DNA from 2 places in the Shewanella halifaxensis HAW-EB4 genome. Region 1 is predicted to be linked to the other one. Evidence: predicted binding sites of a transcription regulator. Region 1 holds the regulator's gene; the other holds the start of a gene.
What was found. Region 1 encodes MetJ, which represses methionine synthesis genes. Its sites were predicted from a motif close to TAGACGTCTAGACGTCTA; they were not measured.
Positions count from the first base shown of each region.

Region 2: the regulator MetJ is predicted to act here: its motif matches at 5,564-5,581, upstream of msrA (peptide-methionine (S)-S-oxide reductase MsrA).

Region 1 is NC_010334.1:746,066-762,007, reverse strand. It holds gene uvrA (excinuclease ABC subunit UvrA) at 1-1,646, shown strand, start outside; gene SHAL_RS03230 (hypothetical protein) at 1,664-1,966, shown strand; gene SHAL_RS03225 (M28 family peptidase) at 2,061-3,020, shown strand; gene SHAL_RS03220 (DEAD/DEAH box helicase) at 3,257-5,134, shown strand; gene SHAL_RS03215 (DMT family transporter) at 5,534-6,511, opposite strand; gene SHAL_RS03210 (cysteine-rich CWC family protein) at 6,568-6,831, opposite strand; gene SHAL_RS03205 (GFA family protein) at 6,832-7,218, opposite strand; gene metF (methylenetetrahydrofolate reductase) at 7,376-8,266, opposite strand; gene SHAL_RS03195 (bifunctional aspartate kinase/homoserine dehydrogenase II) at 8,492-10,885, opposite strand; gene metB (cystathionine gamma-synthase) at 10,901-12,061, opposite strand; gene metJ (met regulon transcriptional regulator MetJ) at 12,273-12,587, shown strand; gene SHAL_RS03180 (sulfite exporter TauE/SafE family protein) at 12,766-13,497, shown strand; gene SHAL_RS03175 (conjugal transfer protein TraF) at 13,503-14,696, opposite strand; gene SHAL_RS03170 (LysR family transcriptional regulator) at 14,906-15,820, opposite strand.
Region 2 is NC_010334.1:2,701,365-2,717,306, reverse strand. It holds gene SHAL_RS11690 (alpha/beta fold hydrolase) at 1-342, opposite strand, end outside; gene seqA (replication initiation negative regulator SeqA) at 620-1,180, shown strand; gene pgm (phosphoglucomutase (alpha-D-glucose-1,6-bisphosphate-dependent)) at 1,256-2,896, shown strand; gene SHAL_RS23265 (hypothetical protein) at 3,133-3,303, shown strand; gene SHAL_RS11675 (hypothetical protein) at 3,690-4,028, shown strand; gene msrA (peptide-methionine (S)-S-oxide reductase MsrA) at 5,030-5,509, opposite strand; gene astE (succinylglutamate desuccinylase) at 5,790-6,827, shown strand; gene SHAL_RS11660 (thiamine pyrophosphate-dependent dehydrogenase E1 component subunit alpha) at 7,010-8,188, shown strand; gene SHAL_RS11655 (alpha-ketoacid dehydrogenase subunit beta) at 8,192-9,169, shown strand; gene SHAL_RS11650 (dihydrolipoyllysine-residue acetyltransferase) at 9,179-10,819, shown strand; gene nadA (quinolinate synthase NadA) at 10,949-12,016, shown strand; gene SHAL_RS11640 (methyl-accepting chemotaxis protein) at 12,207-14,201, shown strand; tRNA gene SHAL_RS11635 (tRNA-Ser) at 14,381-14,470, shown strand; gene SHAL_RS23260 (hypothetical protein) at 14,633-14,791, opposite strand; gene SHAL_RS11630 (hypothetical protein) at 15,841-15,942, shown strand, end outside.

The sequences.
Region 1 (15,942 bases):
AGCTAACCAAGTTTATCAACACTCAGTCGTGTCAAAGCTGCGGTGGCTCTCGTCTGCGTGAAGAGGCCCGTAACGTATTTATTGAAGAGCTTAATCTCCCAGTATTGACCCAATGGTCTATCGGTGAAGCCGCACAATACTTCGAGCAACTCGAACTCACGGGCCAACGTGCGCAGATAGCCGATAAGATCTTAAAAGAGGTACGGGATCGTCTTGGCTTCTTAGTTAATGTCGGTTTGAACTACTTAAGCTTATCACGCTCTGCCGATACCCTCTCTGGTGGTGAAGCCCAGCGTATTCGCCTAGCCAGCCAGATTGGAGCAGGCCTTGTTGGCGTGATGTATGTACTCGATGAACCCTCAATTGGCTTGCATCAGCGCGATAATGAACGCTTACTACAAACCCTTATCCATCTGCGTGATTTAGGTAATACGGTGATCGTAGTTGAGCACGATGAGGACGCGATTCGCATGGCGGACCACGTTATCGATATCGGCCCCGGCGCTGGCGTTCATGGCGGCCAAGTTATCGGTGAAGGGACCCTGCAAGACCTGCTCGACTGTAAAGAGTCGATCACAGGTCAGTATCTGTCGGGTGAAAAGCAAATTCACATCAAGACTGAGCGTACTCAATACGATCCAAACAAGCTGATAGAGCTATTTGGGGCATCGGGAAATAACCTTAAAGATGTCGATCTGCAAATTCCTGTGGGCTTGTTCACCTGTATCACTGGCGTCTCAGGGTCTGGTAAGTCGACACTGATCAATGACACCTTCTACAAGATTGCTCATATGCAGTTAAATGGTGCAACGGTTGATGAACCTTCTCCTTATAAGAAAGTGGTCGGCATGGACCATTGCGATAAGGTGGTCGATATCGATCAGAGCCCGATTGGCCGTACACCACGCTCAAATCCCGCCACCTATACTGGCATTTTCACACCAATTCGTGAGTTGTTCGCCGCAACCCAAGAGTCGCGAACCCGCGGTTACCAACCGGGCCGTTTCTCATTTAACGTCAAAGGCGGACGCTGTGAGGCTTGCCAGGGTGATGGTTTAATCAAGGTGGAAATGCACTTTCTACCCGATGTGTATGTGCCATGTGACAGCTGTAAGGGTCAGCGCTATAACCGCGAAACCTTAGATGTACGCTTTAAGGGCAAGAACATCCACGAAGTGCTGCAGATGACTGTTGAAGAAGCGCGTCCGTTCTTCGATGCGATTCCTGCCGTGGCTCGAAAATTACAGACCTTAATGGATGTGGGTCTGTCTTATATCCGCTTGGGTCAAAGTGCGACGACCCTATCGGGCGGTGAAGCGCAGCGAGTTAAACTTGCCAAGGAACTCTCTAAGCGTGATACCGGTAAAACCTTGTATATTCTTGATGAACCTACAACCGGATTGCATTTTGCCGATATCCAACTGTTATTGGATGTGTTGCATCGCCTCAAATCACACGGCAACACTATCGTAGTGATTGAGCATAACTTAGATGTAATAAAGACGGCAGATTGGATTATCGATCTCGGTCCAGAGGGGGGTTCTGGTGGCGGTACGATTTTGGTTGCAGGTACACCTGAAGAGGTTGCAGAGCATACCGAGTCGCATACAGCACGCTTCTTAAAGCCACTTTTAAGCAAAGCATAGAGCCAGTTAGAAACTCGATGCACTTTAGAAACCTCTTCTTAAGCACAAGCCTAGTGATGATGCTAGGCTTGCTGCTTATCGCCGTATTCGATCCCCTCATAGGTAATGGTAAGCCAGTCAAGGCCAGAGTGATTAGCAGTGATGATGAGTCAAGTACCATAGCCCTACCCGATGGCAGTGTCGCTTGCCTAACCGTTGGTAATTTAAAAAAAGACTCACGGGTACAAGTCACAGCCAAACAGCGACTGTTTTCACAGATCCCAGTTTATAAGCTCAAGGAGAACAAACCTACAGCTCAACAGCAAACGAGCATGAGGTGAGCAAAATATAATCGCCAAACAGGAAGTAAGGCGCTAATCTCATTAAAAGGGGTTCAATACCATTCAAAGGGCATAATAACAAAAGGCAAAATGGATGCTGCGTTTACTGTTAATTACAACGGCTTTACTAGGCTCTTCAGTACTGACTTCCTGCGCAACTCGCCCTCATTGCGATAAGGAGCCCGCAATCTACTGGGCCGATGTCAGCACCATTACAGCCGATCTACAGGCCCTAAGCTCGCCCCGCTTACAGGGACGCAAAACAGGAACCGAGGGCGCCGCCCTAACCCGAGAGTTTCTGCAGCAACGCTTCGAGCAAATAGGACTCCTCCCCTGGCAAGGTCAATATCAACACCCTTTTAGCTACCGCCGTTCATTCAGTGATAGAGTGGGGATCAATATGGTCGCAATGCTCCCTGCAAAACAGGAAACCCAAAGTTGGCGCGTCATCATAGCCCATTACGATCATCTTGGAGGCAGCGACAGGCGTTATTATCCCGGCGCCGATGATAATGCTTCGGGCATCGCTGGATTACTGCAATTAGCCCAATTTGCGAAAGAGCAAGGTAGCAAATTCAATCTGCTATTTGTTGCTACCGATGCCGAGGAGCCTGGGCTTTACGGTGGGTACGCACTCATAGATGCACTTAAGCTTGCAAGCACAACGCCCAATATCGAGCAGGTAGAGCTGGCGATAAACCTCGATATGATCGGCAGACCCGACCGAACTGGCGCCCTCTACATTGAGGGGGCAAGGCGCTTCGGTTCCTTCTCTGAGATGCGAAAGTCAATCAGGCAAGATAACCAGATCTGCATTCGCACTCAGCAACCTAAAGCCTTCGACGGCTCAGTCATCTCTATCGACTTTTTACGCGCCTCCGATCATTACCCTTTCCATCAAGCAGGCATTCCTTGGCTCTATTTTGGCGTACCAATCCATAGGGATTACCACCAAACAACCGACACTGCAGATAAAATAGATATTAACTTTCTTGCTGCTGTAAGCGAATCAGCCTACCAACTGCTAAAAATAGACAGCTTACTGCTACAATAACATCACAAAAATGGACAATCAGTTACTTTTTAAACAACTCAACTCATTAATTGGCCTACTATTTGCTATGAAATTTAGATAAAACACTTGGATTGATTGGTATTACCAATTGGAGCCTGCTATACTAGTCGGCTTACTGATACGTTTTTCGGTGCGGGAAGTCGACACGGGGTTGATTTTCTGTCTTAAACATCGGCACATTCCAAGTGCTCTGCTATTCCACAAGGCTACAACCCATGTCATCCAATGAAAAAACTTTCCGCGAACTCGGTCTAAACGAGTCTTTAGTGCGTGCTCTTGACGATCTTGGTTATGAAAAACCAACACCGATCCAAGCCGCAAGTATCGAGCCTCTTATGGCGAATAAAGATATTTTAGGTCAAGCGCAAACTGGTACAGGTAAAACAGGTGCTTTCGCACTACCTTTGCTAAACAGCATTGACCCAAATACTAATGCACCACAAATTCTAGTACTAGCGCCAACACGTGAACTTGCCGTTCAGGTTGCTGAAGCGTTCGCTAGCTACGCAAAATACATGAAAGGCCTACACGTTCTGCCAATTTACGGTGGACAAAGCATGCAACAGCAGTTGAATGCACTACGTCGTGGCCCTCAAATCATCGTTGGTACTCCAGGCCGTGTTATGGACCATATGCGTCGTGGCACACTAAAGCTTGATACATTAAAAGCTATGGTTTTGGACGAAGCTGACGAAATGCTAAAAATGGGCTTCATCGATGATATCGAATGGATCCTTGAGCACACGCCTAAGACTCGTCAACTAGCGTTATTCTCGGCAACTATGCCTGAGCAAATTAAGCGTGTTGCTAACAAATATTTAGATAACCCTGTTCACGTTAAAATCGCGGCAACAACTTCTACAGTTGAAACCATCGAGCAGCGTTTCGTTCAAGTATCACAGCACAACAAACTAGAAGCACTTGTACGTGTTCTAGAAGTTGAGAAGACTGAAGGTATCATTATCTTCGTTCGTACTCGTAACAGCTGTGTTGAATTAGCTGAAAAACTAGAAGCTCGCGGTTATGCATCATCACCACTACACGGTGACATGAACCAGCAAGCACGTGAGCGTGCTATTGACCAACTTAAACGTGGCCAACTAGACATCATTATTGCTACTGACGTTGCTGCACGTGGTCTTGACGTTGAACGTATTGGACACGTAGTTAACTACGATATCCCATATGATACTGAAGCTTATGTTCACCGTATTGGCCGTACTGGCCGTGCTGGTCGTACAGGTATGGCGATTCTTTTTGTTACACACCGTGAAATGCGTATGCTACGCACTATCGAACGTGCAACTAACAGCCGTATTGCTCCAATGGACGTACCAAGCCCTGAGACAGTGACTGAACGTCGTCTTTCTCGTCTAGGTGAGCAAGTAGCTGAAATCATCTCTCAAGATTTAGAGTTCATGAAAGGTGCGGTGGCAACACTTTGTCAGCAATTAGAAGTCGATACAGACATATTAGCTGCTGCACTACTTAAGCAAGTACAAAAAGATCGTCCATTGCAACTACATACAATGAACGAGCGTCAACGTGATAGCCGTGATGACCGTAATTCACGTGATCGTGATGACCGTGGTTCTCGTGACCGCAATGATCGTGGTCCACGCGATCGCAGCGACCGTCCACGTCGTGAGTCTCGTCCAACACCTGCAAACTTAGGTGCAGCGGATTCACTGAAGGACAATCCAGATGTTAAAATGTGCCGTTACATCATCGATGTAGGTCGTGACAATGGTGTTGGTGTAGGTAACATCGTTGGTGCCGTAGCTAACGAAGCAAACATCGATAGCCGTTACATTGGTCAAATCCAACTGTTCGATCAAGTGACTGCAATTGACTTGCCAGATGGCATGCCAAAAGAAGTTTTACAGCACCTTAAGAAAGTGCGTGTTTGTGGCCGTCCACTAAACATCCGTGAAGCTGCTGGCGAAACGTTTGCAAACACTTCTGGTGGCGATAGCCGTCCACCACGCCGTCCACGCAAGCCAGGTGGTGAGCGTAGTGGTAGTGACCGTGGTGACCGTCGTCCTTCTGGTGACAGAAAGCCGCACCGTAAAGGTCCAAAAGACGCTGAATAAGTCTAAGTTGTTGGAACCTCTGTTCCAACAAAATTAGACCAAAGAAAAGGAGCCATTCGGCTCCTTTTTTGTTTTCTGTCTTATAGACTCCGTACTCGATACACCTACCGACCAGCCTTCAGCGCTTTGAACTCCCACTGAATGAACCGAGATTTAATGCAATGGGTATAATGCAATTTGTATTAATGCAATGGGTATAAGACAGGCCCTAGTAACCACTAATAACTATTGCTAGCAGCCCCTCAGGAATCGCTATGGGTTAATCAGCCCTCTAAGGAACCCACCTGCTCAAAAGAATAACCGAACACAAGAGCGGTACCTTACAGCGGAAACATACCCCGTTTTTAGGCGCATAAAAAAGCCACCCTATTAGAGGATGGCTTATTCATGTCTTGCTGTTTAGGCGGCAACCTGAACCGGTTTTAACGCCCTACGTTTCTCCCAGATGGGAGACAACTGCACTGCAATCACAGATACCAGAATTAACACAATTCCGCTAAACGATAACGGGTCGATAATCGCCCCCTTGATGATGTCACTCCACCAACCTAAACTTACCACCACCGCAGTTAAGCTAAAGCTGATCACAGGACTCAATGCCAGCATGGCGCTCACCTGCCCTGTGGGCCAATACTTCATAGACTGACCAAAACAACCGTAGGCGATAACGGTATTAATCGCACAAAAAATCGCGATAGCCCACTGGCTCGAATCCATTACAGTGAACTGACTAAAATCGCTAAAAGGGGCCATAGCAAAAATGCCAAATAAGTAGATAAACAATAAAATGTTATTCGGCGACAAACGCTTAATCATCGACTTTTGGATTAATGCATAACTTGCCCATGACAGTACAGAAAACTGAATGATCAACACTCCCTTCCATACATCTGACGGCCCCGAAGTAAAGTCTAAATAAGGATGGAAGAACATCAACATGCCTAATCCCAGTGTCGCGAAACAACTGAGTTGTATTGCATTGAGTCGCTCTTTAAAAAACAACATCCCACCAAAGGCCAGAAAGAAAGGCGCGGTTTGAAAGTTGAGCTGAGCCGAACCCGGCGCAAGATACTTAAGCGAATAGACAAAAGAAACGTAGTTAAAAATTAGCAACACACCAGCTAAAGTCATTTTTAACCAAGACACTTTATCGAGTCCCCTAAACTGCTTGATGCTGCCACTTAGATACTGAATGGCAAAGCCTACCACCAGAGCAACCAAGAAACGGAACCAGGTTAAGGTAACGGCGTCGATAAATAGCCCCGATAGCTTGAGTGCTATCGGCAATACCCCCCAAAAAATAACTGCGACAGAAATAAAGATAAATCCGAGTTTAAACTCGGAGCATTGAGCGCGCGGATCCATGAATATGGCCATTGAAGAAATAACAAGATCGGCGATTTTGCCCTATCGGTCGCTTTAGGTCTAGTAGGCTAATCGATTCTCTTATAAAGCGTGCGACCTTTGACCTGCAACTGCCGCAGTCGCTGCAAACAAGCCTCACAAATACAAGCAGTTCCATTCAGACCAACCAGTTCATTCGCCTCTAAAACACTCACTAATAGGCTCTTGTCTGGAAACTCTTGTTTACTGCACCAACACTGTTCTATACCCGTGCCAGATTGCGCTGCACAATGATTAAGGCCCTGACACAAGGGGCAATGGTTAGCGTTATGGCGCATAGCTTGCTGACCCATTCAATTAAACTCACTATCGTAGCGGTCTGCAGGGTGGTTAATACCATCCATCACTGGGATCTCGCCAAGATCATAAGGGTTAACTCCCTCAATACAAGCCACGTTCACACCAAATTGCTCAGGATTGGAACGGCGCTGATGATGAGTATAGATCCCACAAATCTTACAAAAGAAATGTTTCGCAGTGAAGGTATTAAACTGATATTGAGACAGTTTATCGGTACCCTTAAGAATATGAATACTATCGAGAGAGACGGAGGCCACTACTGCGCCTCTCCTACGGCACATAGAGCAATCACAGCGGCGTAAATCTACAAGACCGTCGAGTAAGATCAAACCTAGCTGCACTCCCCCACAATGACAACTGGCTTTATGAGTGTATAGCATTGCTAACAAGCCTCCTTTATCGTCGTAGCCTAAGATGCTTTTGCTCTAACTCACCTCTAACCAAGCTTATCAGAAATTCCTACTCTCGATATCCCCATACTTAAAGTATGTAACTATCGTTATTATTAGTTAGCTTTTTTGAGGGAAACCAGGTCAGCTACTTACCCGGCCTAACCCCTAAGGTGTGGCAAATAGCATAAGTTAGCTCAGCACGGTTTAGGGTATAGAAATGGAAGTCTTTCACCCCTTCACGAGACAAGACTTTAACCATATCGATGGCAACATTCGCACCAACCATCTGGCGTGTCGTAGGGTCATCCTCTAGCCCTTCAAACTGACGATGCAACCAACTAGGAATAGACACATTGGTCATCGCTGCAAAACGCTTAGTCTGATTAAAGTTAGTGACAGGCAAGATACCCGGTACGATCTCGGCGTCGATCCCCGCCGCGGCGCAGCGGTCACGGAAACGTAGGTAAGACTCAACATCGAAGAAGAACTGAGTTATCGCACGATTAGCACCAGCATCGATCTTCTTTTTTAGATGAATAAGGTCAGACTGGGCATTACTCGCATCGGGATGCACTTCAGGATACGCAGCCACTGAAATATCAAAGTCAGCCACCGAGCGCAGTAAACTCACAAGATCATTAGCAAAACGCGTAGGCTTAGGGCTACCCTCTGGCAAGTCTCCGCGCAGGGCGACGATATCACGAATACCGCTGTTCCAGTAATGCTTAGCCAGTTCTTTTAACTCTTCGTCACTGGCGTCAACCAAGGTAAGGTGCGGCGCAGCCACTAAGTCCGTTTCTTTTTGGATACGCTCGATCACACCGTGAGTTCTATCACGAACGCCTGAGTTTGCACCGTAAGTCACAGAAACAAACTTAGGATTTAATGGCTCTAAACGACGAATAGAGTTCCAAAGTAGCTTTTCCATCTCTGGAGTTGAAGGCGGGAAAAATTCAAAAGAAACGTTAATGTCACCATTTAGCTCAGATAAGCTCTGGTTTAATGATGTTGCATGTTGTGCGTGATGAAAACCCATTTCAACTTCCTCAACTTCAGTATTAATTTGCATTCCAATATAGACGTTTGGACGTCTATATGTCCATATACTAGAGAAACTGAGTTTGAAGTCAAGCGCAAAAAGCAGGCAATTGAGTTTTTTTATTGGGACCGTAAAAATATCTACTTTCTGAAGAATGTGGTTTAGGGCTGAAAACAAAAAAGGGACTCAAATGAGTCCCTTTACAATTGATTAAAATGAAAATTATTCTTGCAGCAGATCTCGACAAATATGCGCTAAGTCTGACTGTACAGCCGCGGCGGTCACTAAGCGGCCAGCCCCAGGTCCACGAATTATCAATGGATTGTCTTGATAAAACTCACTACGGATAACAAACACATTATCACCTGGCGTTAAGTTAGCGTAAGGATGAGAAATATCGACCCACTGTATACCTACCTCAGCCTTTAGCTCACCATCGACCTTATCTAAAGACGCCACATATCTCAGCACTTTATCTTGCTCTGCCGCAGCGACGAACTGTTGCAGCATGTCGGCGTCAAGTTCACTTATCCGTAATAAAAATTGCTCTAACGGCAACTCAGCAAGATTATCCGGCACCAAGGACTTAAGCTCGATATCTTCAAGCTCAATTTCAAAGCCGATTTCACGAGCCAGAATAAGCAGCTTACGCTGCATGTCTCGACCCGATAGATCATCACGCGGATCGGGCTCGGTGATCCCTAAGCCTCTAGCTTCTATGACTAGCTCAGAGAAAGGTTTCTTAGCATCGAAGTTTTCAAATAACCAACACAGGGTACCTGAAAAAATACCGCCAACAGCCTCAATGCTATCGCCACTATTATGCAGATCATTCAATGCATGCTGTACCGGTAGACCGGCACCGCAACTGGCGTTATAACGCCAAAATAGACGGCGGTTATCTAACTGCTGTTTCAGCTCTCGATAGAAAGTTAGTGGCCCTGAGCCCGCTAGCTTATTTGCACTGACAACATGAATTCCACGAGCAAAAAACTCTGGGTATTGAAGAGTCAGATCGGCGCTGGCACTGATATCGAGTGCAATCACTTCATCGCATTCAAGCTCATGCACTTCATCAAACAGGTGACTATACTGCCAAGGTGTCGCATGCTCTTCAAAGGCCTGCTTCCACGAGCCCAACTCGATGCCCTCGTCGCTGATCAGTGCCTTACGTGAACTGACTAATCCGACCAACTCGACGCTAGCTTCAAGCTCTTTATTCAGTGCCGACTTAGCACCACTAAAGAGTTCAATCCAAGCTTCACCAATATTGCCCACCCCTAACAAGAGTACGCCAATACGTTTTCGAGGACCGGCGCAGCGACGGTGTACTTTTTGCGTGAGCAAGTTTACTTGTCCCTGTGGCACCAAGGTCACAAGGCTCATACCATCATTAAACAGCGGTCTAGCATTACGGCTGAGTAATCTGGCAAAGCCGCGGCGATACAGGCTTGCATCTGCGCTCACAAGCGCCACTAAACCAAGATCTTCGGTGATCTTAATGTCACTCACACCTAAGGCATCACGGTTAACGTCCAGCAATGCCAATACTTGCTTGTGGTTCTCTAGGGTGACAGTGAGCTCTACACGGTCTTGCCCTAGCTCCCAATAGGCCAGCGGACTTAAGCCGGTTTCTTCAAGAAGCTCAATAAGCTGTTTAAAATCACTCTTAAGCTCAAGGTTAAATAGCGCGACGCTGCTTAGATTAGTGACCACTGGCGCACTCGCCGATGAGCTCTTAGGTGCGATCAAGGTAAAATCTGTATGAGATGCATAACTTGAACGTACAGCTAGGCTTACTTGAGTATCAAACAGGGGTTGTAGAGTTCTGTTATGCAGCACCGGAGAGCCTAGGTGCGCCAAGCGGTTTGCTTCGGCTAATGACAAGCTACTGAGTAACTTAGCATCATTAATCTTATTCGGATCAGCATTAAACACGCCCTCTACATCGGTCCAAATAGTTACCCGCTCGATATCGGCCAAACTGGCAATCAAGGTGGCGCTAAAATCGGAGCCATTGCGTCCCAGTAGCAAAGTCTCGCCACGGTTATTAGCACAGATGAATCCGGTAATAATTAAACGCTCATTAGGGTACGTTTCGGTCATGGCATGAACGCGTTGACGAGATTCCTGCAGGCGAATTTGTGGTACCGCAGCCTCATCGGCAATCAAGAGTGTGCGCGCATCAACATCGGATGCCGCCACACCAGACTCACGCAATAGCGCCGCCAATAAACGTGCAGACCAGCGCTCACCAAAGCTCACCACCTGGTTGCTCTGGTAATCACTAATAGACTCTAGCGATAACAAGCTGATCAGCTGCGCCTTATCGTTAGAGAGTCGCTCCCTTAGAGCGCGCGCCTGTTCATTTGAGAGCAACTGCTCTATCAAATTTTGCTGGAAACTAATCAACATTTGTAGCTCTTCTTGCCACAACTGTTTACAGGAACTTAGCTCAAGTAAATTATACAAGAAGTTGGTGCTTTTACCCGCGGCAGACACCACCACTAAATCATCACTGTGACCATGAGTCAGCAGAATATGAGCAACGCGACGGTAACAGTCAGCATCCGCAAGACTTGAGCCACCAAATTTATGTAAGTGACAGCGTGCCATCGTATACCCCTTTAATTAACAAGCGGCTGCGGCATTAAGCGCAGCTTCAATATCGGCAACAAGATCATCAGCATCTTCGATACCAACAGAAAGACGGATAAGCGTATCCTTAACCCCAGCTTCAGCGCGTGCCTCTGGCTCCATCGCCCTATGCGTCATAGTTGCAGGTACGGCGACTAAGCTTTCTACGCCACCAAGACTTTCTGCAACTGAAAAAAAGTTAAGATTTTTTAAGAATGCGACCAACTGTTCTTCGCTACCCTTGAGCTCAAAACTCAGCATGGCCCCATAGCCCTTTTGCTGTTTAGTCGCAATTTCATGACCCGGATGCTCTTTAAGTCCCGGGTAGTATATCTTGGACACGGCCTGATGGTTAACAAGGGTATCAAGAATTCGCTGTGCATTCGCCTGATGTTCACGAATTCTCACTGCAAGTGTACGAATTCCGCGCAAAGTGAGATAACTATCAAATGCTGAGCCCGTTAGCCCTAGCGTATTTGACCACCAGTGCAGCAGTTCACCCAACTCCGGATCTTTTGCCACAACCGCGCCGCCCACCACATCACTATGACCATTGATATATTTAGTGGTTGAATGGATCACAATATCTGCACCAAGAAGCAGTGGCTGCTGTAAAATTGGCGATAGAAAAGTGTTGTCGACAACCACCAATGCGCCAACCTCATGACTGGCTGAGCTGATAGCCTCAATGTCTACCACACGCAGCAGCGGGTTCGATGGAGTTTCTAACCAGACCATCTTAGGTTTCTTGGCGATCGCCTGATTGAGCGCTTGTGAGTCGGTTTGATCCACCACTAATAACTTAAACTGGCCCTTTTTAGCTAAATTGGTGAATAGACGATAGCTGCCGCCATAACAATCATGGGGAACAACGAGTAAGTCATCGGGTCCTAGCAAGCTTGTCGCTAAAGTAATCGCAGCCATTCCGGTACAGGTCACAACACCAGTTGCGCCTTTTTCCAGCTCGGCGATGGCATCGCCTAGAATAGATCGGGTTGGATTGCCTGAGCGGCTATAGTCGAAGTCTCTTGGATTGTTATGGCCATCAAAAGAGTAGTTAGTAGATAGATAAATCGGCGGAACAACGGCACCATGCTGACTATCGGACTCAATTCCTTGACGTACCGCCGCAGTGGCTGGTTTACGCTCAGTCATGTACTACTCCTTTTCCTGTTAATTTTCAGCCAAGAGATGTCTGGACGTCTAAATGTACCTAAGCACTCACGCCTCGTCAACCATTTTAGCCGTTTAGACGTCCATGCATATAGAAATCTATTTGCAATTGTCATAAATAAGAGGCAATAATTTGACTGCACAATTTAAAGGGTTAAAATCTGCCCCGAATTTAGAAATAACAGGTGAGTCAATGACTGAGTGGAATGGCGATTATATCAGCCCCTATGCTGAACACGGCAAAAAGAATGAACAAGTGAAAAAAATCACTGTGTCCATTCCTTTGAAAGTACTTAAGGTGCTTACCGATGAGCGTACACGCCGCCAAGTAAATAACTTGCGTCACGCCACTAATAGTGAGCTGTTATGCGAAGCATTCTTGCATGCTTACACTGGCCAGCCACTACCAAACGATCAAGATCTTACCAAAGATAAACCCGACAGCATGCCTGCTGAGGTTAAGCGTTTGATGGATGAGATGGGTATTGAGTGGGATGAACTTGAATAATCTTCACCGATTATCAGTAAACATGATCTCCAGATAAGGACTGCTTAGCAGTCCTTATCTGTTTTTGGCCTAAATATGAGATCCGCTACCTCGTAGCAAGTTAAAATACCTAAACCTTCAAGTCGAGCGTAGAGATCCCCTCCTCGCTTAACTTTAGCCCAGATGGCTGGATAACCTAATGATCGATCCCACTACACTATTACTCGCTTCGCTCATTATCTTTTGTGGCGCACTGACCCAAAGCCTAATCGGTTTTGGCCTAGCCGTCGTTGCAAGCCCGCTGCTCTATATCGTCGATCCCAGTTTAGTTCCGGCGCCAGTCATCATGATGGGGTTCTCGATAGCGTTACTGACACTGTTTCGGGAGCGAGGTCAGCTCGAGTTCAACGGTCTACAGTACGCGTTATTGGGCCGTATTCCCGGAGGAATACTAGGTGCAACCCTCATTTTAATCGCACCGCAGCCGATCTTAGGTCTTGCGATTGCTGGAATTGTCGCCTTAGCCGTCGGCCTGAGCCTAATGAAGTTAAGCATTCCTGTGAACCGTTTCAGCCTATTCATCGCTGGGGTATTATCTGGCGTCTTCGGTAATATCGCCGCGATTGGTGGACCACCGCTGGCCATTTTACTTTCAGGTAAAGATGCAGGCCAATTTCGCGCCGCCCTGTCGGCCTTCTTTATCTTTAGTTCGATGATCGCTTTGATCATTCTGGCACTTGCAGGCCTGCTAACCCTAGAGCACTTTTACATCTCATTGATGTTACTGCCGTCAGTCGTTTTGGGGTACCTCGTTGCAGGCCGCTTGATTGGCCGCGTCGACAAACAAAAAACCAGAGCATTCACTCTGGCTTTATGTGGCTGTAGCGCTGTTATCCTAACCGTTAAATCAACAATAGAGCTAATGGGTTAGCTTGGTTAGAAATGATAGGAGGTTTGCAACACCCCTCCTACCGCATTGTCATCGCCGAACATACCAGTAAAATCTAAGAAAAATGAATCACCGAACGCAAAGCCTGTGCCCAAAGAGTAGAGGTTGGCGGTAGAGTCTTTCATATCATGGCGATAACCGAGGCGTAACGCCATCCAGTTGAAGGCTCTCACTTCCCCGCCTAGACGCCAGTATTGAGTACCATCCAGCTCTTTAAATTTCTTATTCTCAATCAGATCAATATCAGTCGTTACCGATAAAATTTCCCAATCATAAGCTACGCCTGCTGTTACGAGAGGTTCAACACGGTAAGTAAACTTCTGCCCTTCCACCTCTATGGTATCCACATCTTGGCTGATCAGATTTCGTCCTGATAGACCCAGAGTTAAGCCATCAAATGGCTGCATAGCCACCCCGACATCTAAATTAAAATTGGTCTCATCATTGCGATACATAACGTCATCAAAGTCACTGGCATCGAAGTTGTTTGCATTGGCGATATAATTGTAGGTATCAATTCGCTGAAACTTAGGTGATATTCCAACAGAGATAGGCATATTCACGATAGAGAGAGGGAAGCTTAAGGCGACGCCAAGATCTGATATCGCACCGCCAACCACTTGGCCTTGTGAGTTCAGATCAGAGACTTCGGGTGGATTTTCAGGATCCAAATGATTAAGCGTATCGATATCTGACTGGGCTATGTCGGCCACACCAACTGCGTTAACATAGCTCTTATAGAAGATAGCCATCGGCATTCTCTGGTGCGGAATGGCAACACTGAAACCTAGCCCTGCACTGGCATAGGCTGAAGTCCCTTTTAGAGACTCAAGATCGCCAACCAGATCATCACGAAACTTCGTAATATCGTCACGGTTCTCAGCATCAATTGCAGCAGCAAGAGCATCGTAAGAATTAATCAGCGAGTCGAACTTATCTATCATGTCATCGCTGTCAGCCACATCTATCCCTAGCACAGGCATCAACAGTACAGCAGAGTTGTCTTTATGCGCATTAATCGCAAGCAGGGCCGGGTTAACGAAGGCGGCGCCCTCTTTGTTGGAAGCGGCAACCCCTGCGCCGCCCATAGCATCGCTGCGCGCCTCATAATACTCCTGCCCCGCCTGTGCAAAAAAGCAGGGGAATAAGGCGCAAGCCAATGCAATTTTATGTAGTTTCATCCATTCCACCCTTTTTATGTCCTTAACGTTCTAAGCTGCAATACGGCTCAAATCGAAAAAAGGTTATTTTGTTCTTAAAGTATTCTAAGACAAAATCAGATAAACAGGAGGTTAAACTTAACTTTAAATCTACATTCTAATAGCAATTAGGTCGAAAGATGGATGACCCGAGTGACTCAAGCCTCAAGAGGTCAGCTACCTAAGCTTATTTAGGCATTTGGTAACTCGACATATTTCATAAAGTTTTGAATGGTAAATTCGATAAACTGCCTCAACCTAGCTGGCTGAAATTGATCTCGGTTATAGAGCAGATAAAGCGGCGTATCTGAGATAGCCCAATCATCAAACAGATGTACCAGAGTGCCCGCGTTGAGCTCTGCACTGCAGTAAATCTCTGGCAAGCGCACGATACCATTTCCCGCCAAGGCGCTACTTTTCATCACTCTGCCATTCTTACACAGCAAGGCTCCAGTAATCGTCACCTCTGTCTTATGACTCTTATTGCTACGACGGTGATAACTCCAATGATGAACCGAGCCGGTAACACAGGCATGATGCTTGAGCTCTTTAGGGTGTTCGGGTCTGCCATGCTTGGCGATATAACGTGGCGATGCCAAGGTACAATTTGCAATATCCATCAGCTTTCTGGCCACTAAGCCTGAATCCTCAAGCTCACCCATTCTAAAGACCAAATCAAACTCATCGAGCACCAAGTCGACTCTCTGGCTACTGAAATCTAAGTGCACCTGAATATTGGGGTGCAGAGTCATAAAGTCATTAACCAGTTGGTTCACGATCTCCTCACCGATATAGCCTCCCACACAGTTGATGTTAATCTTGCCCTGCAGGTTATGGGCATCATCAACCGTCTTCGCCACCGCTTGCTCCATGATGTCTAGCGCATGTTGGCAGCGCTCATAGAAAAAGCGTCCCTGCTCAGTTAACCGCTGAGCCCTAGTGGTGCGGGTGATCAAGGTGACACCTAGGTAACGCTCTAACTGAGTCAATTGCTTAGAAAGGTGTGAGCGAGAACAACCGAGCTTTTCAGCGGCAATGGTAAAACTGCCCTTTTCCGCTATCACGGTAAAAGCTCGCACATCTGCTAAATTTAGGTCTTGATACATAAATAGGAACTCGTTTTATCTTAGATAACAGAGACTGATTAGGAGTCATATGTAAACAATCATATTCTCTATAGATTATATATCAACAATATTGGGTTCGTTAGAATACTCACCAATAAAGA
Region 2 (15,942 bases), 2.0 Mb from region 1:
ATTTTGGTAGGCTACTGGCGCAATATCCGCAACGACAAGCTTGCTAACACGTTGTGGATATTTGAGTGCGGTTGCCATGGCAATTTTACCGCCCATGGAGTGACCAATAAGGATAGCATCTGTACAGTTAAGCTCTTCAATCAATTTGGCCATGCTATCGGCCAGCGATTCATAACTCATATTGGCAACGTGCGGGCTGCTGCCGTGATTGAGTACATCAATGCGAACAACGGTGAAGTTTTCCTCTAGTTCTTTGCCCAAAGTCTTGAGGTTATCAAGATCCCCAAACAAGCCATGTATAAGGATAACTACCGGGCCTTGGCCACTTGTCACATAATGCATTATCTTTCCGCTTACTAGTAAGTTGTGTGGCGCAGATTGTGCCTTGGTTTACGATAAAATCCAACAAAGGGCGGCTAAGTTGCCGTTTAGTGCCGAAAAAATAGACATTGATTGCCTAGTAAATAGGATCTTTCTTCTCTGGATCGCAGTTTTCATTTAATGACGCTTTATCAAGGCTCTAAACCTCGCTACACTGAGCGGATAATTCGGGACAGTTATGCGATCTTTTGCATTTAAGAACACCGATCCGCTTTTCTACTTAAGGAAGATAACCGTTATGAAATATATCGAAGTTGATGAAGAGCTTTATCGACACATCGCCAGCAAGACTGAACATATTGGTGAGAGCGCTTCGGATATTTTGCGCCGTATATTGGGATTACAAGTTGAATCAGTGGTTCAAGATGCACCTGAAGAGATCAGTCATCCTAGCCTTGAACGAGTTTCACCTAAGCCAGTTAAAGTCGCTAAAGTGATAACTAAGATGACATCTACGGCTGTTTCTGATTTTACAAGTTTAATCGATGCCGATGTATTGGCAGCCCAAAAGGGCGCTGTAGGCCGTTTTCTATTTATTCTCGATACGGTTCATAGAGCATCACCTGTTCAGTTTGAGCAAGTGTTACAAATTCAAGGACGTGACCGCTTATACTTTGCGACGTCAAAAGACGCACTGTTAAAAGCCAGTAAGTCAGCGAATCCTAAAGAGATTGGCCAAAGTGGTTTTTGGGTAACGACAAACAACAACACCGCTAAAAAACGCACCATACTTTCAGAAGTTTTGCTGCAGTTTGGTACTGATGAAGCACAAGTTACCGATATCATAGAGAAAATCTAACGCCGTATCGCGTTAATGTAAAACATTTAAACTTGCCGTGCTTAACGTCATCACGGCAATAAAAGGAGAAGGAACTTGGCTACACACAAGAGAGCTGGATTGATTGCTGAGCAAAAGGATTTGGTCAATATCCCAAAACTCGTTAGCCTATATTATTGCTTAACACCCGATGTGAATGAGGTTAGCCAAAAGGTCACGTTTGGCACGTCGGGGCATCGCGGCAGTGCGGTACAAAAAAGCTTTAATGAAATGCATATCCTTGCTATTGCACAAGCGGTTGCTGATTATCGAAAACAAGCCAATATTACGGGTAAGTTGATTTTAGGTATCGATACTCACGCTTTATCGCAGCCTGCAGCCATTTCGGTTGTTGAAGTATTAGTTGCAAACCAAATCAGCGTTGTGGTCCATCAAAATGATGGTTTTACCCCCACACCAGTGGTGTCTCATGCGATTATTTGTGCCAACAAGAGTCCCGCCGAGGGCTTGGTTGATGGCCTAATCGTGACACCTTCCCATAACCCACCGCAAGATGGAGGTATTAAATATAATCCGCCTCACGGTGGGCCCGCAGAAGGTGAGATCACCACTTGGGTGGAAAACCGAGCTAACCAATACTTAGCCAGTCAGTTGGATGGGGTTAAGCGTGTCAGTTACGCTCATGCAGTAGAAAGCCAGTACTTGCTTGAGCAAGACTTAATTACTCCTTATGTCGAAGATCTGTGTAATGTCATCGATATGCAGGCGATTGCAGATGCTAAGATCCGCTTGGGCATCGATCCTCTCGGTGGGTCAGGGATCCATTATTGGACTCCGATTGCTCAGCATTACGGGATCGATATCACTGTGCTTAACGAGAAAGTCGACCCGAGTTTTAGCTTTATGCCACTCGATAAAGACGGCAAGATCCGCATGGACTGCTCGTCACCTTATGCGATGGCGGGGTTATTAGCGCATAAAGATAATTTTGATCTTTGTTTGGGTAATGATCCTGACTTTGACCGTCACGGTATTGTCTGTCCAGGCAGTGGATTGATGAATCCAAATCATTTTCTTGCGGTTGCAATTGATTATCTGCTAACCCATCGTCCTAACTGGACCGAACAGATGGTGATCGGTAAGACTTTAGTGTCGAGCGCGATGATAGATAAAGTCTGTGCGATGCATAATAAGCAAATGTCTGAAGTTCCGGTGGGCTTTAAGTGGTTCGTTGAGGGACTTGCCAATAGCGATTTTGCCTTTGGTGGCGAAGAAAGTGCAGGCGCAGCATTTTTAAGAACCGATGGCAGCACTTGGTGTACAGATAAAGACGGATTTATTTTGTGTCTACTGGCCGCTGAAATGCTTGCCGTGACAGGTAAAACACCTCAGCAACGTTACGATGAACTAGAAGTTCAATTTGGTAAGAGTTTTTATCAGCGTATTGATAGCCCTGTGAGCCTAGAAGACAAAGCTAAGTTTTCGACGATCTCTGCTGATGCAATTGTTGCTGATACCCTAGCGGGTGACACTATATTACAAAAACTGACTCATGCCCCAGGTAACGGCGCAGCCATTGGTGGCATTAAAGTCGTAACAGAGAAAGGCTGGTTTGCTGCTCGTCCATCGGGTACCGAAGCCTTGTTTAAGCTTTATGGTGAAAGCTTCGTAAGCCTAGAACATTTAACTCAGTTGCTAAAAGATGCACAGCAGATTGTGGCTGCTGCATTAAGATAAATGGATCGTTTGTTATTTAGAGTCAAGTATCAAACGCAGTAGGCACCTTTGATAGCTTGAGCATATAGCTTGAAACCTTTGGTGCATGAGGGATTGCAAAATCCACTGTCCACACATCGAGCACAACAGTTAGGACATAACAATAAGAAGCCCCAATTTTGGGGCTTTTTCATTTGATTTATAGCCTGTTGCTGAATGTGCGCACACTTCAGTGACACGGTGAGTAAAGCGAAGAGTTGGGTTACGAACAAGAAGCATGGATGCTGAACTGGCCATTAGATATGGATATCGTTGCAAGCACATCTGATCTTAATTGTCCTTATAGCCTCTACGACAGCTTCCCTGCTATCGAAGGTCACTGCCGTATTCACACCTCAGCATTCATCACATCGAATTTGCTTCTTTAATTCGCTTGGTGATCACAACCGCGGAGGGCTTCGTTCAACTCATTTTTGGACATTTTCAATTTAGAAATCGAACCACCACGGCTAAATAAATGCACCAATTATCCAGTGTAGATGCGGCCGTGACCGTCCATGACATGGACGTCATGGTCGAGCTTCCAAGGACGGACTTGCTGCGTGTCACAGCAGTATCTGCACATACCCCGCTGGAGGCGATTAGGTACACCTTTACTCAAAGGTAAACACACTTTGGGGCAAAAGCGTGTTTCAAGTTGGCCTAGTGAATGTCCGGAAATGGCACAGAATTACCGCCTTTAGCAACTAAATCTCTACTACGTTCTGCCCTTGATAGTGATAGAATCTCGGCATCAGAATTACCGAGACACTCTATGTATATCCATCATGTTAACGGCATCGACTGGCTGGTGATTACAGCTTTTGAAGAACTGAAAACTTTATTTATCGAAGAAGCCGGTGCGATCCCCTTTTGCTTCTCTACCGCCAGCAAATTGAACCTGATTGTTCAAGCCAAGCGCACTTATGGATATTTGCCTACACTCAGCGGCGTAATCACCGATACCGGCATTTATCAAAGTCAGGATAACGAAGAAGATTTGAACCCACAGCTTGCCTGCTTGGTTGAAGGGCGTGGTCGGGTATTTATCTATCACGGCGGCTTTGTGGCTTTTGTGGATGACAAGCAAACCTTTATTACTCAAATGGACTGAAAATTATTCAGTAAGGTGAAATCGGCGAATTGGCATCCCTAGCCGTTCATCCGCAAGCGTTTCGCTTTTTAACAGGGTGCGGGAACCTAGCTTCAATAAGATATGCAATGCTGCGGTTAACTGGCGAGCTGTATCCCTAGCAAGGAATGGGGCATTTCCAAGCTAGCAATCAAGCCACTACTCCCTAAATGAGACACCAATTATTTAGTGCAGATACGGCCGTGACCGTCCATGATATGGACGTCATGGCCGAGCTTCCAAGGACGGACTTGCAGCGTGTCACGGCAGTGTCTGCACATAAGGTCGTTCCTTCACATCCATGTGATCACGACATTCGGACATCCTGTCCAGCACCCGCTGCAGGCGATTAATAACTCTAAAGCAACAGTGCAGAACTCGCTACCCTGTAGTCACAGCACAGATAAAAATGCAATAAGCCTTCATTAGAAGGCTAACCAACTTTGGGGCAAAAGCAATTCACCACGGCGAATATGGCAAAGCCATGTGCTAATAAGCGAGAGCTAGGGATAGCGAACTGGCTGTTAAACAAGGATGTTATTGGAACACGAAGATCACGGAGAAACGCAACAGTCGAGGCCAGTTAAACTCTTCATCTTTACCTCCGTGTTCTTGGTGAAAACGCACCGCTTCGTGGTGAAATTCGCGCTATAGAATATCCTATTTGCTCAAATTGAATAACGATACCTCTTGTGATGATTTTTTAATGGGTAAAGGGGGCAGGTCTTGTATTTTGCACCTCACATTAGCTGAGTGATGGCTAAAGTTGATAAACAGGATGTAAACAAACTTCTTTCCTAGCTAACTAACGCTTTGTGCATGGATGTTTACTAGGGTAGGGGAGATTAATATTTTTTAGCCATAAACAGGTAAATGTAGTTCCTGCATACAGTAATGAGTTTCATTATGGAATCTTGAGTGCCTTTTGATGCGTTTTTATAATTGAGTAAGGAATATCAATTATGACTCGCTGTTTGTCGGTATTAATAACTGATGTGACAGCTAGGCAAGTCATTCTTAGCTAAATAATCTTGATGATACTCTTCGGCTTGATGAAATTGCTGGCAAGGGACAATTTCGGTGACCACTTGTCTCGCTCCCCATTTTTGGCTTTTTATCAACGCGAGTTTTGAGTCCTCTGCCTGCTGTTTTTGCAGCTTATCGTGGTAAAAAATAGTACTTCGATATTGATTACCTATGTCGCCACCCTGTTGATTCAGGCTAGTCGGGTTATGGTTTTGCCAAAATACATTGAGCAAATCATCAAAAGAAACGATATTTGGATCGTATTCCACTTGTACGACTTCAGCGTGACCAGTTGTACCTGTTTTAACCTCTTGGTAGCGAGTGTAGTGGTCCTTGCCGCCCATATAACCGCAAGTACAATCAATGACACCTTCGACTTCTCTAAAGAAATATTCAACTCCCCAAAAACACCCTGCGCCGAATGTAGCCACTGCCATAGTTTTCCCCTTACCACTGTTTCTGAATATTGATGACTTTTTATCACAGCCACTTAGATGGCTAGACGTCTTAATCTTGTTTTGTTTTTTCCCTTTATGCAAGCAAAAAAATGCATGGCTGATGATTTGTTGTACTACCGAGGCTAAAAAGGACACGAGATACATGAGTCAAATATGCTACTATCGCTCCCAGAATTAGCGAGGCTAGGTATTACAAATGCCCGTGGTATTTGAAATTTCTGCCAAAATAAAGCTGACATCGATAAATAAGGAGAAGTTTGTGTTTCACGAATTGAAACAGTCTAAGGACTTTTTAGCGCTGACCCTGGCACATCCACAATATTTACCAGAAACTTTTGAGTTTGAGCTTGATAACCTGATCCGTGTAGAAGTTTGGGATACAGGTGTCATCATGTTTGAGCCGCTTAACGCTAAACATACCAAAGATATCGTATTGTCTTGTGCGGTCCACGGAAATGAAACGGCTCCGATTGAACTGTGTAATGATCTTATGACACAACTACTGAGTGAGAACATTGCACTAAAACAGCGAGTGCTTTTTCTTATTGGTAACCCACCCGCTATCCATAACGGTACGCGCTTTATCGATGAAAATCTCAATAGGCTGTTTAATGGCGCATACTCTCGCGGTGAAGGTTTATGTAACCCTGAGCGTGTGAGAGCACAAAAACTTGAGCAATATATCGATAAGTTTTTTGCGTCACAGTCAGGCGAACGCCACCGAATGCATTACGATCTTCATACTGCGATTCGTGCTTCTAAGCATGAAAAGTTTGCGATTTACCCTTATCGCGCCAATCGTAAATACAGTAAACAGCAGATTATGTTCCTAGAGTCTTGTGGTGTAAATACCATTTTATTCCACCACGAACCCACCACAACGTTTAGCTATTTTTCCTCTGAAAACTATCATGCCGATGCATTTACCATTGAACTCGGTAAAGTGTTTCCTATGGGGCAAAATGATATGACGCGCTTTATCGCGATGAAAGAGATGCTAACACTATTAATGAAGGGGAAAGACCTACAGTTACCCGACTTCGATATGAAACGTTTAAACCTGTATCAGGTTTGTCGTTCGATAAATAAACATTTTGATGATTTTGAATTTAGTTTTGCTAACGATGTAGAAAACTTTACCGCATTTCCAAAAGGATTCACCTTAGCGAAAGAGGGGGGTAAAGAAGTGAAGATTGAACATGAGTTTGAATCTATTGTTTTTCCAAATGCCAAAGTGCCAGTAGGCCAAAGAACGGTATTGTGTTTAAAGTCAGCAGATGAAACTCTTTTAGAATAAATTCAAACTGAATAACTGTGCATGTAAACCAATATATACATGCACAGACATGCTTAGTTATGTTTCAATGATGGGAAGTGTTGAGAGTTAGTTTACGTTAACGTAATGTTCTTCCCGCGTATTAAAATAGCAAGGCGTCGTATTTAGTCGTTTAGCGGCACCATCAATAACAAGAGCACATTATGAGCAACGCAACAACGAATGCAGAAACAATCCATCGCGTGAGCTTTCTTGATAAAGACTCACTGTCGATCCCGATTTTAAAAGTATTACAAGCTGACGGTACCGCCTATGAAGGTGCCGTATTACCCGTAATAGACGAAAATTTAGCAAAAAAAATCCATGATACTTGTGTGTTTACCCGAGTGTTAGACGAGCGTATGTTGGGGGCTCAGCGTCAAGGCCGTATTAGCTTCTATATGACCTGTACTGGTGAAGAGGCTTCTATTATCGGCAGCACCGCGGCTCTTGATGATGGTGATGTGATCTTGGCGCAATATCGCGAACATGCAGCAATACGCTATCGCGGTTTTACCACTGAACAGTTTATGAACCAGATGTTCAGTAACGAAAAAGATTTTGGTAAAGGCCGTCAAATGCCGATCCATTACGGTAGCCAAGAACTTAACTATCAAACGATTTCATCACCGCTTGCGACTCAAATCCCACAAGCAACTGGTGTCGCCTATGCCCTTAAAAGGCAGGGCAAGCGCAACATTGCCATCTGTTATTTTGGTGAAGGTGCTGCCTCTGAAGGCGACTTCCATGCAGGCCTGAACATGGCTGCCGTTTTGAATTCTCCGGTTATTTTCTTCTGCCGTAACAATGGGTATGCGATCTCGACCCCAACGGAAGAGCAGTTTAAAGGTAATGGTATTGCAAGCCGTGGTGTGGGTTACGGTATGCATACTATCCGTGTTGATGGTAACGATATGCTGGCAGTACTCGCTGCAACGCAGCAGGCTCGTGCATATGCGCTAGAGCATAACGCCCCTGTACTGATTGAAGCCATGACTTATCGCCTAGGCGCGCACTCTTCATCAGACGACCCGTCGGGTTATCGCTCAAAAGATGAAGAGGCTAAGTGGCAGCAACACGATCCGGTTAAGCGCTTCAAACTGTGGATGATCAATAAAGGTTGGATGAACGAGCAAGAAGATGCCGATCTTTATGTGAAATACCGTGAAGAAGTGTTATCTGAGCTCAAAGTGGCAGAGAAAGTACCAACTCCTCATCTAGATAGTATCATCGAAGATGTCTACGATACGCCAACACCAATGCTTAAGAAACAGTTAGCACAGTTGAAAGAACACGTAAAAAAATATCCAGAATCCTATCCAAAAAGCGCAGGGAGAGTATAAGCCGTGGCTCAGATGAATATGTTGCAAGCCATTAACCAAGCGCTGAGCTCGGAAATGGAATCAGATGAAACAATGACAGTGTTTGGCGAAGATGTTGGACACTTTGGTGGGGTATTTAGAGCGACTTCGGGTCTACAAGAAAAGTTTGGACGTGACCGCTGTTTTAATACGCCGTTAACCGAACAAGGTATTGCCGGTTTCGCTAATGGTTTAGCGTCAAATGGTATGACGGCAGTGGCTGAAATTCAGTTTGCCGATTATATTTTTCCAGCGATCGATCAGATTGTGAATGAAAGTGCCAAATTTAGATACCGTAGTGGTAATGAGTTCGATGTCGGCGGACTAACATTTAGAACCCCATATGGTGGCGGGATTGCAGGTGGCCATTACCACTCGCAATCGCCAGAAGCTTATTTTACTCAAACACCGGGGCTCAAGGTGGTTGTGCCACGTAATCCTGAGCAAGCCAAAGGCTTATTAATCGCGTCAATTCGTGATAAAAACCCAGTGATTTTCTTCGAGCCTAAGCGTCTATACCGCGCCTCAGTAGGCGAAGTGCCCGAGGGCGACTACGTTATTGAATTGGGTAAAGCAGAAGTGGTGAAACAGGGTTCTGATATCACGCTTCTGGGCTGGGGCGCCCAGATGGAGGTCCTTGAGAAGGCGGCAGAGATGGCGGCCAAAAAAGGAATTTCTTGTGAAATCGTCGATTTAAGAACGCTTTCTCCATGGGATATCGATACCGTCGCTGCCTCAGTTAAAAAGACCGGTCGTTTACTGATTAACCACGAAGCCCCTTTAACGGGTGGTTTCGCAGGCGAAATAGCCGCGACAATCCAAGAAGAGTGCTTCTTGTACCTTGAGTCGCCAATCGCCCGTGTTTGTGGTCTCGATACACCGTATCCTTTGATCCATGAAAAAGAATATATGCCAGATGCGTTAAAGACGTTTGAAGCGATCAAAGCTTCGGTTAAATTTTAGGAGCCAGCCATGATTAAAGATTTTATCCTTCCGGATATCGGCGAAGGCGTTGTCGAGTGTGAGCTGGTCGAATGGTTAGTACAAGAGGGTGATACTGTTGTTGAAGATCAACCTATTGCCGATGTGATGACTGATAAAGCATTAGTACAAATTCCAGCGCCTAATGCTGGAGTCATCACCAAACTTCACTATGCAAAAGGCGAAATCGCTAAGGTGCATGCACCGCTTTATTCTGTTGATATAACAGAAGAGGGACAAGCTGCACAAAACGATACCGCTGTGGCTTCGGTAAGTGGTGCTGGCATGACTGCCGAAAGTGAAAGCGCACAGGCAACTAATACAGAAACTAATACAGAAACTAATACAGTAACGATAGGCTCTGGTGTCACGATTGAAGAGTTTTTGCTGCCCGATATAGGCGAAGGCATTGTCGAATGTGAACTGGTCGAATGGCTAGTTAACGAAGGTGACATGGTTGTTGAAGATCAGCCTATTGCCGATGTGATGACCGATAAAGCCTTAGTACAAATTCCCGCGATTAAAAGCGGCAAAATTGCTAAGTTACATTATCGAAAAGGTCAGTTGGCCCGTGTACATGAGCCACTATTTGCCATTGAAGTTGTATCCGATGTGGTCAGTGTCAATGCATCAGAGCTAAGTGACACCAATACCACTGTCGCTAATGCATCTGTAACGACTAATGAATTTGTACCACAAGGTAAAGCGTTAGCAAGCCCTGCGGTACGACGATTGGCCCGTAGTCTAGATATTGATATCTCAACAGTTGTTGGCTCTGGTAAAAATGGCCGAGTGTACAAAGAAGATGTTGAGCGTCACCAGACTGGCGGCGCAGCTGCGCTTTCAACTGCTTCTAACTCAGTAAGCACGCCTGAGCCAGCAGCACAACCCACTGCTGCTGTTGAAAATACACAAGTTAAAGGTCAAGCTGATAGAGTAGAGCCTATAAAGGGCGTCCGCGCGGTGATGGCGAAGATGATGATGGAGTCGGTATCGACGATCCCACATTTTACCTATTGTGAAGAGTTTGATCTGACCGACTTGGTTGCTCTGCGTGAAAGCATGAAGAAAAAGTATTCATCAGATGAGTTAAAGCTCACCATGATGCCTTTCTTTATGAAGTCTATGTCACTGGCACTGGCTCAATTTCCAGACATGAACAGCCGAGTTAATGCAGACTGTAGTGAGCAGACATATCTAGCAAGCCATAACATAGGTATGGCCGTTGATTCTAAAGTTGGCCTACTGGTGCCTAACGTCAAAGATGTACAGGATAAAACGATTCTTGAAGTCGCAGCTGAGATCACGCGTTTAACCAATGCTGCGCGAAGTGGCAGGGTATCACCAGCGGATCTTAAAGGTGGCAGTATCTCTATTTCTAATATCGGCGCATTAGGTGGCACGGTGGCAACACCCATCATCAATAAGCCTGAAGTCGCGATCGTTGCCTTAGGTAAACTGCAAGTGTTACCACGCTTTAATGAAAAGGGTGAAGTTGAAGCGCGTAAGATCATGCAGGTTAGCTGGTCAGGGGATCATCGCGTTATTGATGGTGGCACCATCGCTCGTTTTTGCAACTTGTGGAAACTCTATTTAGAGCAGCCTCAAGAGATGTTGTTAGCCATGCAATAGGCTACAAGCATTTTGTAAAATGGCGCTAGTGATAGCGCCTTTTTTATTTCTATTATCCTCGTAGTAGTTTTAAATTTGTGAACAATTCCGTATAATTCCGCTAATCTGTTATTGCCCATTGGTTGTACTATGAGCGCGTTCGCCCCAATTATCGAAAATATTGATTATCCTTTTCCACCAAAGCCTGCTCCCTTATCTGATCGTGAGAAAGCTGAATCAAAAGCAAAAATTAAGCAGCTTTTAAAAGAAAAAGATGCGGTTTTGGTTGCGCATTATTATACCGACCCAGAAATTCAAGCCTTAGCGGAAGAGACTGGCGGCTGTGTTTCTGACTCATTAGAGATGGCTCGCTTTGGTCGCGACCATCCGGCTAAAACATTGATTGTTGCTGGCGTTAAGTTTATGGGGGAAACCTCAAAAATCTTAAGCCCTGATAAAACGATTCTAATGCCAACGCTTGAAGCGACATGTTCGCTCGACCTTGGCTGCCCAATAGAGACTTTCAGTGAGTTTTGTGACGCACACCCAGACCATACCGTGGTGGTGTACGCTAACACCTCGGCGGCAGTAAAAGCGCGAGCGGATTGGGTGGTTACCTCAAGTATTGCCCTTGAAATTGTTGAGCATCTAGATAGTGAAGGTAAGAAAATTATCTGGGGGCCAGACCGTCACTTAGGCAGCTATATCGCTAAGCAAACGGGTGCAGAGATGCTGATGTGGCAGGGCGAGTGTATCGTTCACGATGAGTTTCAAGCCAAGGCCTTACGTGAGCTGAAGAAGCTACATCCAAACGCCGCGGTTTTAGTGCATCCAGAATCACCTGCTAGCGTAGTAGAACTCGCTGACGCAGTCGGCTCAACCAGTCAGTTAATCAAAGCCGCACAAACGATGGATAACGATATGTTTATCGTGGCAACAGACAAAGGTATCTTCTATAAGATGCAGCAGGCCGCACCTGATAAAAATTTAATAGCTGCGCCGACTGGCGGTAATGGGGCGACGTGTAAGAGCTGCGCTCATTGTCCTTGGATGGCCATGAATGGTCTTAAGGCGATTGAAAGTGCGCTAGAGAATAGTGACTCACAGCAACATGAGATCTTTGTTGATGATGCGCTGCGGCTCGATGCCCTCAAGCCATTGGATAGAATGTTGGACTTTGCAATGACTTTGAATATGAAAGTCAAAGGTAATGCTTAGAATTCAACCTGTTATTTCAATGTTTTATATAACTGCATAACTTATGCAGTTGTATAAAACTTGATCTATAACAATAAGCTCGTTAATACGGGCTTATTTTTTGAAACAAATTTAAAAAAATATTTACCTAGATGAAGTTTCGACTATGCTAAGGCGATAATTAATAATATTTAAATAGGTTGTTTTGCGAATGAAACTAACTTTTATTAGTAGCCTCACTTTAAAGCAGAAATTTCTGATTGTTATCCTACCCCCGCTATTGGTTTCTATAATTTTTGGTGGACTCTATGCGAAAACCCAATACCAACTTAAAACGGAGCTTACCGAGGTTCTTGTATTAAGTGAGTTAGCGGTTAACAACAGTAATCTGGTCCATGAACTCCAAAAAGAGAGGGGAATGAGCGCCGGATTTATCGGTTCAAGCGGGCAATCTTTCGCGCAAGAGCTGGCAAAGCAGCAACGCGCAACTGATACTCTGCTACAAAGTTATCAGCAGTTCCTCAATCTTAATGCCCTACCTGCCGCCTTTTCGACACAGATTACAACAGTGGAGTCATTAATAAAGCAAATTCCAGATATCCGAAATCGTGTTAGTAATTTGTCTATTTCAGTAGCAGAGGAAGTGAAGTTTTATACTCAAATAAATGCTCTGTTATTGAGTATTGTCGATTTAACTGCGATTAATGCTGCTAACCAAGAGATAGCGATCCGTTCAGCAGCGTTTGCTGCTTATCTACAGATGAAAGAGAGAGCGGGCTTAGAAAGAGCGGTGCTGAGTTCGACCTTTGGCAACCAAGGTTTTAAAGACGGGGTATACCGCAGATTTATTACTTTAGTTGCAGAGCAGGAAAGTTATCAAGAACGCTTTTTAGCCTTGGTCGATAAGCAAAACAGCAGTAAATACCAATCTTTATTGAGTTCGACAGAACTTCTCGATGTCAACCGATATAGGGCAATCGGATTCGAACAGTTAGCCAGTGAAATAGAAGGGCAGAAACCGGAGCAGTGGTTTCAGGTATCGACTAAACGCATCGAATTGTTAGCCCAGTTTGAGCATCAATTATCGCAGGATTTACTGATGGTGACTAAGCAGCGCTTGTCGTCAGCTACACAAGGATTTTATATTAGTGTATTGAGTCTCCTGTTTGCAGCCACAACCGTGTTATTACTCTCGTTTTCGGTGCTGCACTTTATACACCGTAGTGTTGCTAATTTACATAACTCAGTAACGAGCGCCAGAACAAATTTCGATCTCAGCGTTAGAATAGAACAGCACAGCAAAGATGAGTTTGGCGAATTAGCAGGCGCCTTCAATGAAATGATGGCGGATTTTGAACGTGTGATCGAGCATGTTCGTAAAAACTCGACCTCTTTATTGACCGCCGTCTCCAAGATGGAGCAATGCTCTACTCAACTTCGCACCGATGTCGAACAGGGACATGGAGAAGCTGAGCAGGTTGCCTCTGCAATGACTGAGATGAGTGCTACCGTCGCTGAAATCGCCATAAACGCCGAGCGTGCCTCTGAAGCTTCAACCCAGGCCAATACCGAGGCCAAAGAGGGCTATGCCGAGGTGGGCCGTACGAGTGAGTCGATTAGCGTACTTGCCGACGATATCCGAGGGTCGGCAGATGCGCTACAAAAGCTTGAGCAAGATATACAAAGTATTGTTGCCGTGTCTGATGTGATAAGTGGTATTGCCGAACAGACTAATCTGTTAGCCCTTAACGCCGCGATTGAAGCCGCGAGAGCAGGCGAATCCGGCAGAGGCTTTGCGGTTGTGGCTGATGAAGTTCGTAGCCTCGCGCAGAGAGCCCAAAGCGCTACAGGGGACATAAAAGCCATGACCGATCGCCTCCGTAGTGGTGCTAATATTGCGGTATATGCGATGGAGCGTGGTATGAAGCAGACAGATGATAGCGTAGTAGAAGCATCCAGAGCCAGCGCAGAGCTTGATAAAATTGTTAATCACATAGGTGTCATCGAGAGCATGAACGAACAGATTGCCGCCTCGACTCACGAGCAATCAGCCGTTGCCGAAGAAGTGAACGTAAATGCGCTTAAAATTAGTGAGATCTATTTGCAAACCCATAGTGTTGCAGATCAGCTTAGCTCGCTAACAGACCAGTTAGTGCAAGACACCGCCGAGATGTCAAAAGAGGTTAAAAAGTTCAAGTTGAGCTAATTCCCTCAATAAAATGAGGTAACTGGCTAGCAATTATGCAAACGTTTGAGATTACGGCTATTTGTCTTGACGCAATTGGGCCTTTTAAGTAAAGTAGCGCTCCGTTGACCAAGCAAATAATCGATTAACGGTTTTTTGTTAGCAACCGTGGTGCTTAAACACGTAAAAGATATTGCATCGGTGAGCTGGCTGAGTGGCTGAAGGCGCACGCCTGGAAAGTGTGTTTAGGTTAATCCCTAACGAGAGTTCGAATCTCTCGCTCACCGCCATATTAGAAGAGCCCGTTATCGCAAGATAACGGGCTTTTTGCTGTCTAAAATCTGCTTACAGCACAAGTCTAACCGGGCAGCTTACTTTGTAATTTGATTATCATGTGCTTGAGTGTGGCCCTTAAAGTGCAAGCCCATTGCAATCGCTAGGTGCGTCGAGCCCTAATGCGTCCATAAATAAGACGCATCACCAACCCAAGCGTGATTAGCTTGTTCTGTATGCTTTGTCGTTTCCTTGTAAGCTTGGCGCTGAGTGACGACTAGACCGAGCTTTGAGATAATGGTTCTAGTGCGATAACGACTAATACTGACGTTTTGCATTCATGAGCTCCTCGATTGATTATCGTATTATCAACAGTTAAGTTATGCATAACAATTAGACAAGATTAGTCGTGGTACGGTATTCGGTAGTCCCGACTAAAAGCAGGGAAGAGAGTCTACCTCCATTTTCATTCATCCTGACAACCTTTCTTAGTGCCAGTCGAATGGTTATATCCGTTTTCAAGTATTGGTGAAGTTCAATAGCGATATATTAAACCAGTAAATAAGCAGTTTTAATATAGATGTAGTTTAATTGGCAATTCCGGCAACATATTAACGATGTCTGACTAATTTATCAAAGGGGAACTATCCTCTCAATCTATAGCGATTAGATTCAGTTTGTCACAGAAACTGCAATGATAATGTGAATATGATTAAAAAATAAATAGAATTATTAACTTATGGTCTAATAATACATATTTCATATATGGGTTACCACGAAGACTGTGGTTTTATGTTTAGTTTTGTAGGATGTAGTCAATTACCATTAACCATGTTTTTTTCACGAGTCATCAATACTACAGTTTTTATAGTGTATGGAATATCCATTTTATCTATTCTTCATGGTTAAACTAGTTTGATTTATTCCGATTAGGTTAAGGGGTAAGTTAATTAGTTTTAAGTTAATAGCTTTAGCTCGCGGCGATTTGCGTTATTTAATTTTCATATTATTTTCTCTGTCAGTATTAATGCATCATTTGTAATAATTAATGATAAAGTATGATGCTCGCCTCGATATCGACGTTAAATATAATATTAGTAATATAAAAAACACCAGGCAGTCTATTCAATTGATTAAAAAAGTAAGCATTAAATATCATAAACACATTACTTTAAGTTCAGATTGAAAGTGATGAAGAAAAGATGTCTCGATAATGAAGTGTGATATCGCTCGTGTATTTTATTGGTTGCGAGTGAGATACTTCAAATAGTTGATGCTTGTCTTGATTACTAACATTAACAATTCACTCTGCTCGCATTAAATGGATCACATCCTATCCATTAGGATTGATAAATAAAATTTTGGACTCAATACGGAAGTAGTAGCAATGTTTAAAAAAACAATCATTGCAATAACCTTGTCATCTTCATTTGCTATGGGGATTTCACAGGCTGCAACAATATATAACCACGATAATGGTGACACCCTT